Regions from separate parts of the Bacillus sp. KICET-3 genome, predicted to be linked through region 2. Evidence: a T-box and tRNA genes for the amino acid it is inferred to sense, from the RefSeq annotation. Region 2 holds a T-box; the other holds one or more tRNA genes.
What was found. A T-box is a leader RNA that pairs with one kind of tRNA and senses whether it is charged. The one in region 2 lies ahead of R5H20_RS16690 (valine--tRNA ligase), so its partner is inferred to be a tRNA-Val.
Positions count from the first base shown of each region.

Region 1 (5,343 bases), 1.5 Mb from region 2:
GATTTGTGTTTGGCCGCGGCTTCTTTGACATCAAAATGATCCGCTGCTTTGAGAAGTTTTCCGAATTCATCTGATACATGCTGTACGACGCCAGTGCCGAGGATGATTTGAAGCGTCTCCGCTTCGACAACGCCGATGACTCCGTTCAGCGTTTTGATCGATTCGATGTCTGCTTTTTCTTTGCTGACAGGCGTGATCCGTAAACGTGTCATGCAATGGGTATGGTCTGCGACATTTTCCGCCCCTCCCATATACTCCAAAATGTCCTTTGCCAAGCCGTAGTATTGCTTCTCATCGCTCATGATTTATCCCCCTTTGTTTCTTTCCGAGCCGTTTGTTTCCATCATCCGGATGGCTGCTCTTGTCTGATCGATATACTGAACGGTTTCGTCATACCGCTCAGCGGCCATTCCCAAAAACAAAATGTCAATCATGTAAAGCTGAGCTAAACGAGAGGAGGTGGCAGCACTGCGAAACGGTGCTTCATTTGAACATGACGTATGCAAGGCAATATCGCATATTGATGAAACCGATGACTGTCCAAAGCGGGTTAATCCGATGGTTTTGACGCCGCGTTCTTTTGCCAGTTTTAAGACATTGATGATCTCGCGGGTTTCCCCTGAATGTGAGATGGCAAATACAACATCATGTTCAGAGGCATTAGCGATTAATGTGGCGACAAGGTGCATGTCTGTGAACGCGGTGGCCGATTTTTTGATCCGCAAATATTTTTGCTGGGCATCCTGTGCGACAATGCCCGAAGCGCCGATTCCGCAAAAATGAATCGTCCCTGCGCCGATCAGCATTTGAATTGCCTTTTGGAGAGTTTGGCGATCAATATTGCCATATGTGTCGCGGATGGCCTGTATCGAATTGTTAGCCGTTTTTTGAGCGATGGAATAAATCGATTCCTGCGGTATGATATCCCGGTAGCCGTGGTCAGCGGGTTTCATTAAATCTCCGGCGACGCGCATTTTCAACTCTTGATATCCTTTTAATCCAAGTGATTTGCACAGCCGAATCGCTGCAGCTCCGCTTGTCTTTGCGGAAGAGCTGACTTCATGGATGGTGCTGTTCACGATCTCATGCGGGTTTTCCAAAATATATTCAGCGAGTTTTCGCTCCGATTCCGGAAGCTTGTGAAGCATAGTCTGGATCATTTCCAATCCGCCTGCGGCCATTGTTTTTCCCTTCTTTCACGCGTTTCCTTTATGAATGGATATGGCTTTTTCAATGTTGCCTTCTGCTTGCTTTAGCAGTTTTTGCGCTACAGCGGCTTCAGTATTTGTTTTCAACATGATGATGGCCGTTTTGACATGATATTCGGCTGATTCAAGCGTTTTTTCAGCCGTTTGCTGTTCGGCTCCGGTGACAGCTTGGATGATGCGGATCGCCCGCTGTTTTAGTTTTTCGTTGCTGACATTGACATCCACCATCAGGTTTTCATAGACTTTTCCCATTTGAATCATAGCCGTTGTCGATATCATGTTCAAAATCATTTTATGTGCGGTTGCCGCCTTCATTCGTGTCGATCCCGCAACTACCTCAGGACCGACGATGACTTCAATGCTGTGAGCGGCGGCTTTGCTGATGGCCGATTGCTTGTTGCAGGTTAAGGAAATTGTTTTTGCACCGGTTTTTCTGGCGTATGTCAGCGCACCGTGGACATAGGGAGTTCGTCCGCTGGCGGCAATGCCGATCACTGTATCCTTGTTTGACAGGTGAATCGCCTTCAGGTCGCGCATGCCTAACTCTTCACGATCCTCGGCACCCTCGACAGCTTCGAATAGCGCTTTTTCTCCTCCTGCGATCAGCCCCCTGACTGTATCGGGAGAAATGCTGAACGTCGGCGGGCATTCCGCCGCATCGAGTACACCGAGCCGCCCGCTTGTACCGGCGCCGATGTAGATGATCCGCCCTCCTTTCTTTAACGAATCGACGGCATAATCGACGGCGATTTTTACATCGGGCAAAACCGCTTCAACCGCTTCAGCCACCTTTTTGTCCTCTTCATTAATGATTCTCAGAATGTCAAATGTTTCCGCCTGATGGATCTGCTTTGTCTTTTCATTTCGGCGTTCGGTCGTTAAGGAGCTGAGATTGCTGTTTTTCATCCGGCATCCCCCTGATCAAAATAGATTATATTTCTTAATTTTCAGTATATTTTTGTTGGAATTTTATTTCAATGAAAAATTGATGATTGTGAAATTTTATTTTAAAGAGGGTCTAAAAGCTGCTGTGGAAGAATACAATCAAGCGCAGTTTGAACTGCGCTTGCATCTACAGCTCATCCAGTTGATGTTCAGACATGACGCGAAATCCTTCTTTTTTAAGAAGAGCCGCCGTAATGCCGTTCCCGGCAATTTTTTGTCCGGAGAAACTCCCATTGTATATATTGCTGCTTCCGCATGATGGGCTGTTTTCTTTTAAAATGACGGTGTCCGCCTGAATCTGCCTGGCGATCTCGAGCGTTTTATAAGCCCCTTTGATATAAAGGTCTGTTACGTCTTCGCCCGATTTGGTTAAAATGACGGCGTCGCCGTTTAAAACATCTTCGCCTGTCCCGCCTTTTATTTCTGCCGGTTCCCTTGGTGTTTGAAAACCGCCGAGCAATTCAGGGCAAACGATCATCGCTTTATTTTCTTCAACGAGTTTATTGATTTTCTCGATATAGCTGTGCTTCCCGTCATAGCGGCATTCAATGCCCGCCAAACAAGAGCTGACCAATATCATGTCTGTGCTCTCCTTTCCGTGCGTAAAGCTACTCATAGTGTAAACAAAAACCCTCATCATTTCTAAGAATTTCAGACAAAAATTTTGAAAATAAAAATTTTAATTTACCTCTTTACAAACAGGCAGCAACCTGTATATAATAACTTTTGTCAGCTTTACGACAGCTGTTGGAAATTGTGATTTGGCCCGTTGGTCAAGTGGTTAAGACACCGCCCTTTCACGGCGGTAACACGGGTTCGAATCCCGTACGGGTCACCATTCTTTTTTGGACAGCATGTTAAGAAGCGTAAGGTATTTCGTCCAGAGTTTTTAAAGGAAGGCATGCTGAGAGCGCAACGTCCTGTTGCAACGCATGCACTTGTACGTCCTGTACTGCGGAGGATTAGCTCAGCTGGGAGAGCATCTGCCTTACAAGCAGAGGGTCGGCGGTTCGATCCCGTCATCCTCCACCATTTTTCGGAGCGGTTTTAGACACAACCGCGATGGTTTCTGCATAAGATGTTGATATGATGCCGGTCTAGCTCAATTGGTAGAGCAACTGACTTGTAATCAGTAGGTTGGGGGTTCAAGTCCTCTGGCCGGCACTGTTTTGGAGGGGTAGCGAAGTGGCTAAACGCGGCGGACTGTAAATCCGCTCCCTCAGGGTTCGGCGGTTCGAATCCGTCCCCCTCCACCATTTTTGGGCTATAGCCAAGCGGTAAGGCAACGGACTTTGACTCCGTCATGCGCTGGTTCGAATCCAGCTAGCCCAGTTTTTGGACATCCTGTTTGGATGTCCTTTTTATTTTGCCTTGATTGTATAACTATTCAAAAAAATGTCTTGTTGAGTCAATTTTAAATTGGACTGTACAATGAAAGTCTGAAAGGGGGATATGATATGTTTAAAAAGATTTCCATGATTGGTGTGCCCATGGATCTTGGCCAATTAAGGCGGGGAGTGGATATGGGCCCGAGCGCGATTCGCTGTGCCGGCGTCAATGAGCGTTTGGAAAGCCTTTGCGATGATATTGAAGATTTGGGAGATATCACAATCGGTCAGAGGGAGGATGAAAAGGAAGGCGGTCAACCTGCCTCAGAAGAAGAGATCCGCAATTTGAAAGCGATTACAAGCGCGAGTGTAAAGCTGGCTCAGACCGTTGATAAAATGGTTGCTTCAGGTTCATTTCCGCTCGTTCTCGGCGGTGATCACAGCATTGCGATCGGCACGCTGGCTGGACTTGCGAAGCATTATCAAAATCTGGGTGTGATCTGGTATGATGCACATGCGGATGTAAATACAAAGGAAACTTCGCCATCCGGCAATATTCACGGAATGCCTCTAGCAATCAGCATGGGGATCGGACATGAACGGCTGACCGGGATTTATGGGGATGGTGCCAAAGTTAAGCCGGAAAACATCGTCATCATCGGAGCGAGATCTCTTGATGACGGGGAAAAAAAGCTGATCCGCGACAGAGGAATCAAAGTATATACGATGCATGAAATCGACCGCCTCGGCATGACAAGGATCATGGAGGAAACGATTGAATACTTGCGGGAACGGACAGACGGCGTCCATTTGTCGCTTGATCTGGACGCCCTTGATCCGAACGATGCGCCAGGTGTAGGAACTCCCGTTGCTGGAGGGATCAGCTACAGAGAAAGCCATTTGGCAATGGAAATGCTTGAAGAGTCCAACCTCATCACGTCTGCTGAATTTGTAGAGGTGAATCCGATTTTGGACGAGAAAAACAGGACGGCAGAGACGGCTGTTGCTTTAATGGGTTCATTATTTGGGGAAAAATTATTATAGACGGTCTTCGGCGGCGGAGCGGCCGCCGATCATTCGCCTGAAAACCTCAATTTCAAAATGTTTATGTTGTATAATAATTTTAAGCTAATATTAAGGGCCTGAGCCTGTGTAAACCATCTACACTCTGCCAATTTTTTGTTAAACTATTTTTATGAATTTCATGAAACCTTTTAAAGATCAACCCGTATACATAAAGACCGGTGAAGGCAGAGGTTAGATAAATATGGAAACAATGATAAAAAAAAGAATCAAACAGGTGAAAAAAGGCGACCGTAACGCATTTGCAGACATCGTGGATATTTATAAAGACAAAATTTATCAGCTTTGCTACCGTATGCTCGGCAATGCGCATGAGGCGGAAGATATTGCGCAGGAAGCATTTATCAGAGCATACGTGAATATCGACAGTTTTGATATCAACCGGAAATTTTCGACATGGCTTTATCGAATTGCAACCAATTTGACCATCGATCGTATCCGCAAAAAAAAGCCGGACTATTACTTGGATGCAGAGGTGGCAGGAACAGAAGGACTGACGATGTATTCACAGGTTGCGGCGGATGTTGCGCTTCCAGAGGATGAAGTGCTTTCCTTGGAACTGCACAGTACCATTCAGGAAAAAATCTTAAGGCTTCCCGATAAATACAGGACGGTCATCGTATTGAAGTACATTGACGAGCTCTCACTGATCGAGATCAGCGAAATCCTAAACATACCCGTGGGTACTGTAAAAACCAGAATACACAGAGGCAGAGAGGCTCTCAGAAAACAATTAAGGGATCTTTAAGTGGGGTGATGAAATGAGCTGTCCGGAGCAC
Region 1 is NZ_CP137345.1:194,792-200,134, forward strand. Features, by position in the region: gene R5H20_RS01120 (PTS transporter subunit EIIC) at 1-302, opposite strand, end outside; gene R5H20_RS01125 (MurR/RpiR family transcriptional regulator) at 306-1,181, opposite strand; gene murQ (N-acetylmuramic acid 6-phosphate etherase) at 1,197-2,114, opposite strand; gene R5H20_RS01135 (2-thiouracil desulfurase family protein) at 2,281-2,733, opposite strand; tRNA gene R5H20_RS01140 (tRNA-Glu) at 2,917-2,991, shown strand; tRNA gene R5H20_RS01145 (tRNA-Val) at 3,110-3,185, shown strand; tRNA gene R5H20_RS01150 (tRNA-Thr) at 3,245-3,317, shown strand; tRNA gene R5H20_RS01155 (tRNA-Tyr) at 3,325-3,409, shown strand; tRNA gene R5H20_RS01160 (tRNA-Gln) at 3,414-3,485, shown strand; gene rocF (arginase) at 3,611-4,525, shown strand; gene sigW (RNA polymerase sigma factor SigW) at 4,749-5,312, shown strand; gene rsiW (anti-sigma-W factor RsiW) at 5,326-5,343, shown strand, end outside.
Region 1: it has a tRNA-Val gene. The T-box ahead of R5H20_RS16690 (valine--tRNA ligase) is inferred to sense a tRNA for this amino acid. The anticodon was not compared.

Region 2 (5,343 bases):
GGAGACGGAAGCGCCGAGCTGACGCATTGCTTCCCTGTTGATATTACCATTCCAAAAAACAAGGTAAGCCATTTAAACGACGTGTTTGTCTTTATTGATGCTTTCGATTATCAGCTGACAGATGCCCGCATGCTGACGATCCAGGCGGATTTGGCGATTGAAGGTCTGCTGGATGTGAGCGGGGAGGACGAAGAGAAAAAAGAGACGCACCCCCAGCCGGTTCTCGAGGAAGCGTCTCAGTATGAAGAAGAGCCTGAACCGGCGTACAGGGCTTATTCCAGCGAAGAAAAGGATGCTGATGACGCCGCGGAAAAGCCATTCTCGATTAACCTTGACAGTCCGTACGAATACCAGGAAATCGAAGAAGAGCAGGCAGACGAAGATGACGGGGAGAGCGATGAAAACACAGTCCCGATCTATCAATCGTTTCTCGGCGAATCCGAAAGTGAAGTAAAACCGTTTTTTACTGCATCACTCTCTGCCGCGGAAAGAACGAAGCGGGAACAGGAAACCCATAAGGAAGCGCCTGATAATGAAGAGCACGTAAAAGCGGAATTGGCAATGAAAGAGAGCAGAGAGGGCAAAAAAGCGGAATTGGCAAGGAAAGAAAGCGAAGAGGGCAAAAAAGCGGAATTGGTAAGGAAAGAAAGCGAAAAGGGTAAAAAAGCGGAATTGGCAAGGAAAGAAAGCGAAGAGGGCAAAAAAGCGGAATTGGCAATGGAAGAGAGCGAAGAGAGCAAAAAAGCGGAATTGGCAAGGAAAGAAAGCGAAGAGGGCAAAAAAGCGGAATTGGCAAGGAAAGAAAGCGAAGAGGGCAAAAAAGCGGAATTGGCAAGGAAAGAAAGCGAAGAGGGCAATAGAGCGGAAATAGCAATGAAAGAAAGCGAAGAGCCTGAACCGCTTTACAGAACTTACCCCGGCCATGAAGAAACAAAAGAAGCGCCGTTCTACGGGGTTCCCCACATTTTGCAGGATGAAGAGGAACAGGATGAGAGGGAACCACAGTCCTTTGAAATTGAAGTGAAGCAGGAAGCAGCTGAAGAAGAGTCTGAACCAAGCCATTCGATTGAAATTCCGGAATACTCATTTCATGAGCAGGAAGAACCTGAAAAAGAAAGGGATGAAAGCGGAGAAGGCGATGAGGCGGACGGATCAGTCAAGGAGAACGACAATGCGCTTTATTTAACGAAGCTATTTACAAAACAGGGAGAGGAGGAGTTTACGCGAATGAGAATGTGCATCGTTCAGCAACATGATACAATCGATCTTCTGTGCGAACGTTACGGCATTAATGCCCAGCAGCTCATCCGGATGAATTCCCTTTCTCTTGATGAGGAAATAAAAGAAGGACAAATCCTTTATATTCCCGACTACCATAACAGCCATGCCTAATGCGTGGTGAACGGAATGGAAGACATTCAGCCTGTATTAAAAGAATACGGCCTTGCCGCTCAATATATTGAGCCTGTCAGCCGAAAAGTGTGGAAGGTATACACGGACCACGGCGTGTTTGCCATGAAAAAGCTGGAGGCTTCAAGGAATACCCGTTTTACTGACCAGATGATCTTGCTTGAGGAGAAAGGCTACAGAAATTTCGTCCCCGTTTACAGGAATCGGGCCGGGGAATTTTTGACCGGGGCGGGCGCCGATTTCTGCTATTTGATGCCATGGCTTGCTCTTGAAAAAGAGGAAGAACGTGATCAAAAGCATGAATATTTATTTCGAGAAATCGCCCTTCTTCACCAAAGAACCGAAAAAGAGACTCGATTGAGGAAAGAGGATATCATCGGGCACTATGAACGGACAAAACGAAAGTGGGAAGCGCAAAAACAAAGATATGAAGAGATTGTCGCCGCGGCTGAAAAAGAATGGTATATGTCTCCCTTTCAGCTTCAGGCGGCGATGTATTACAGAGAGACGATATCGGCCGTCGACTTTGCGCTTGAACGCCTTGATGATTGGCATGAAGCCATCAAAGATAAAGAGTCTTCCAGACTCGTCTTAAATCACGGGCAATTATCGGTTCATCATTTTCTCTATAATGATATGGGAACAGGCTATTTTACCAATTTTGAAAAAGCGGGATATGCACCGCCTGCAAATGACCTGATCGTATTTTTTACAAGAACGTTCAAGACGAATCCCGTCATATGTCCGGAATGTGTGAACTGGTTTTATGCGTATCACAAAGCCTATCCTTTGCGGGAGGAGGAAATCAGCTTATTTTTAAGCTATATGGCATATCCGGCACCCGTCTTTTCCGTGCTGAAGCGCTACCAGACCGGGAACCGCTTCGGGGAGAAAGAAGAATGCGCAAGACTGCTGAAGGCGTATTGGCAAATGAAAAATGCGGAACCGCTTGTGATGAATATTCATGAAACAGAGGAAAACCGCAAGCTCCAGGAAGAAACAGAGTCCCCATCAACATGATGCGGACTTTTTTGCTTGCAGCCGGTTTTATATCCAGTCAAGGTGAAAGGCGCATGCAAGGAAAATGAGAATGCCCAAGAGGAGAACGTCAAATGTCGTTGGAAAGATTATGGTTCGAATGCCTTGAAAGACCGTAATCGGGAGGACGACCTGGACAGCGACAAGTCGGATTTGTTTTAGCCACGGCTGAAGTGAGTATGTGTTGAATTTTTTTCGCACCTTATGCCTCCTCTCCTTTTCGTTACAGCATCATATGAGAAAAATAAGCTCATGTGCATGGCCCAATCTCGTATAAAACGAGAGAAAAACGGAAAAGATGATTGACGAAATAAAAAAAGATTTAGTAATATAAGAACAAGAAAAAGTACGTGCTGAAAAGTCAATGATCACCCGCTTTGAATGGGAAGAGTACAAAAACAGACGCTTACAGAGAGGGAAGCCGCCTGCTGAAAGGTTTTCCAGCCAGTCTTTTTTGGAAGGTCGCCCAGGAGCGCAATTTCTTGAACTAGAGTAGAGAAATTCGGGAAAGCCCCGTTATCCCATTTAAGTGCGTGAATGCCTGTTTGGCATTCATGAAAAAAGGTGGTACCGCGAGAGAGTTCTCTTCGTCCTTTTACAGGATAAAGAGGACTCTTTTCTATTGATCAGCCGTTTATACGCTGGAGGTTTGAAAATGGATAAACAAGAACTGACGATGCCGACAAAATATGACCCGGCTACAATTGAAAAAGACAGATATGAATATTGGGTGAACGGCAAATTTTTTGAAGCCAAAAACGATCCTGAAAAAGAGCCGTATACTGTTGTCATTCCGCCGCCGAATGTAACAGGAAAGCTGCATTTGGGCCATGCCTGGGATTCGACGCTGCAGGATATCGTGACAAGAATGAAGCGGATGCAGGGCTATGATGTGCTTTGGCTGCCGGGCATGGACCATGCCGGCATCGCGACGCAGGCAAAGGTTGAAGCCAAACTCCGCGAAGAAGGAAAAACCCGCTATGATCTTGGACGGGAAAAATTTCTCGAGGAAACGTGGAAATGGAAAGAGGAATACGCTGATTTCATCCGCAGCCAATGGGCAAAACTCGGCCTCGGCCTCGATTATTCGAGAGAGCGGTTTACCCTTGATGACGGGCTCTCAAAAGCGGTGCGCGAAGTCTTTGTCAAGCTTTATGAAAAAGGGCTGATTTACCGCGGAGAATATATCATCAACTGGGATCCGTCCACAAAAACGGCTCTATCCGACATAGAAGTCATCTATAAGGATGTTCAAGGCGCGTTCTACCATATGCGCTATCCGCTCAAAGACGGCTCAGGCTCGATTGAAATCGCGACGACCCGTCCGGAAACAATGCTCGGAGACACAGCCGTAGCGGTTCATCCGGAAGATGAACGGTACAAACACTTAATCGGAAAAACAGTGATTCTGCCTATTACGGGAAGAGAAATTCCGATTGTCGGTGACGACTACGTCGATATGGAATTCGGTTCAGGCGCCGTTAAAATCACGCCGGCACACGATCCGAACGACTTTGAAATCGGTAACCGCCACAATCTCGAGCGGATTCTCGTCATGAATGAAGACGGTACGATGAATGACAATGCCCTTCAATACAAAGGCATGGACCGTTTTGAGTGCCGTAAAGCGATTGTCAAAGATCTTCAAGAACAGGGCGTGTTGTTCAAAATCGAAGAGCATACGCATTCCGTCGGCCACAGCGAGCGCAGCGGCGCCGTCGTTGAGCCTTATCTTTCAACGCAATGGTTCGTGCAAATGCAGCCGCTTGCCGATGCGGCAATCGAATTGCAAAAAAGTGAAGGGAAAGTCAATTTCGTTCCAGACCGTTTTGAAAAAACCTATCTACACTGGATGGAAAATATCCGCGACTGGTGCATTTCCCGCCAGCTGTGGTGGGGTCATCGAATTCCGGCCTGGTATCATAAAGAAACGGGCGAAATCTATGTTGGCGTTGAAGCGCCGGAGGATGCCGAAAACTGGGAGCAGGACAAAGATGTTCTTGATACATGGTTCAGTTCGGCTCTGTGGCCGTTTTCGACAATGGGCTGGCCTGACGTTGACACGGAAGATTTCAAACGCTACTATCCGACAAACGTCCTGGTCACAGGCTATGACATCATTTTCTTCTGGGTGTCCAGAATGATTTTCCAAGGCATCGAGTTCACTGGAGAGCGTCCGTTTAAAGACGTCTTGATCCATGGACTGATCCGCGATGATCAAGGCCGCAAGATGAGCAAATCGCTCGGAAACGGAGTCGATCCTATGGATGTAATCGACAAGTACGGCGCCGATTCGCTCCGCTATTTTCTTGCGACCGGAAGCTCGCCTGGACAGGACTTGCGCTTCAGCTTTGAAAAAGTTGAATCAACATGGAATTTTGCAAACAAAATCTGGAATGCTTCAAGGTTTGCATTAATGAACATGGACGGCATGACGTATGAAGAGCTTGATTTATCAGGTGAAAAATCGGTTGCTGATAAATGGATTTTAACAAGATTAAACGAGACGATCGAAACGGTGACACAGCTCGCTGACAAATATGAATTCGGAGAAGTCGGCCGCCATTTATACAACTTTATTTGGGACGATTTCTGCGATTGGTACATTGAAATGGCCAAACTTCCGCTTTATGGCGATGATGAAGCGGCTAAAAAGACGACACGTTCCATTTTGGCGTATGTTTTGGATCAAACGATGCGGCTCCTGCACCCGTTCATGCCATTCTTGACAGAAGAAATTTGGCAGCACCTTCCTCATCAAGGCGAATCGATCACGGTCGCGAAGTGGCCTGAAGCCGTCAAAGAATATACCGACAACAAAGCCGCGGCCGACATGAAGCTTCTCGTTGAGGTGATCCGCGCTGTGCGGAACATCCGCAGCGAAGTCAATACGCC
Region 2 is NZ_CP137345.1:3,266,311-3,271,653, reverse strand. Features, by position in the region: gene R5H20_RS16705 (LysM peptidoglycan-binding domain-containing protein) at 1-1,392, shown strand, start outside; gene ysxE (spore coat protein YsxE) at 1,408-2,430, shown strand; gene R5H20_RS16695 (hypothetical protein) at 2,458-2,649, opposite strand; T-box leader at 2,817-3,046, shown strand; gene R5H20_RS16690 (valine--tRNA ligase) at 3,104-5,343, shown strand, end outside.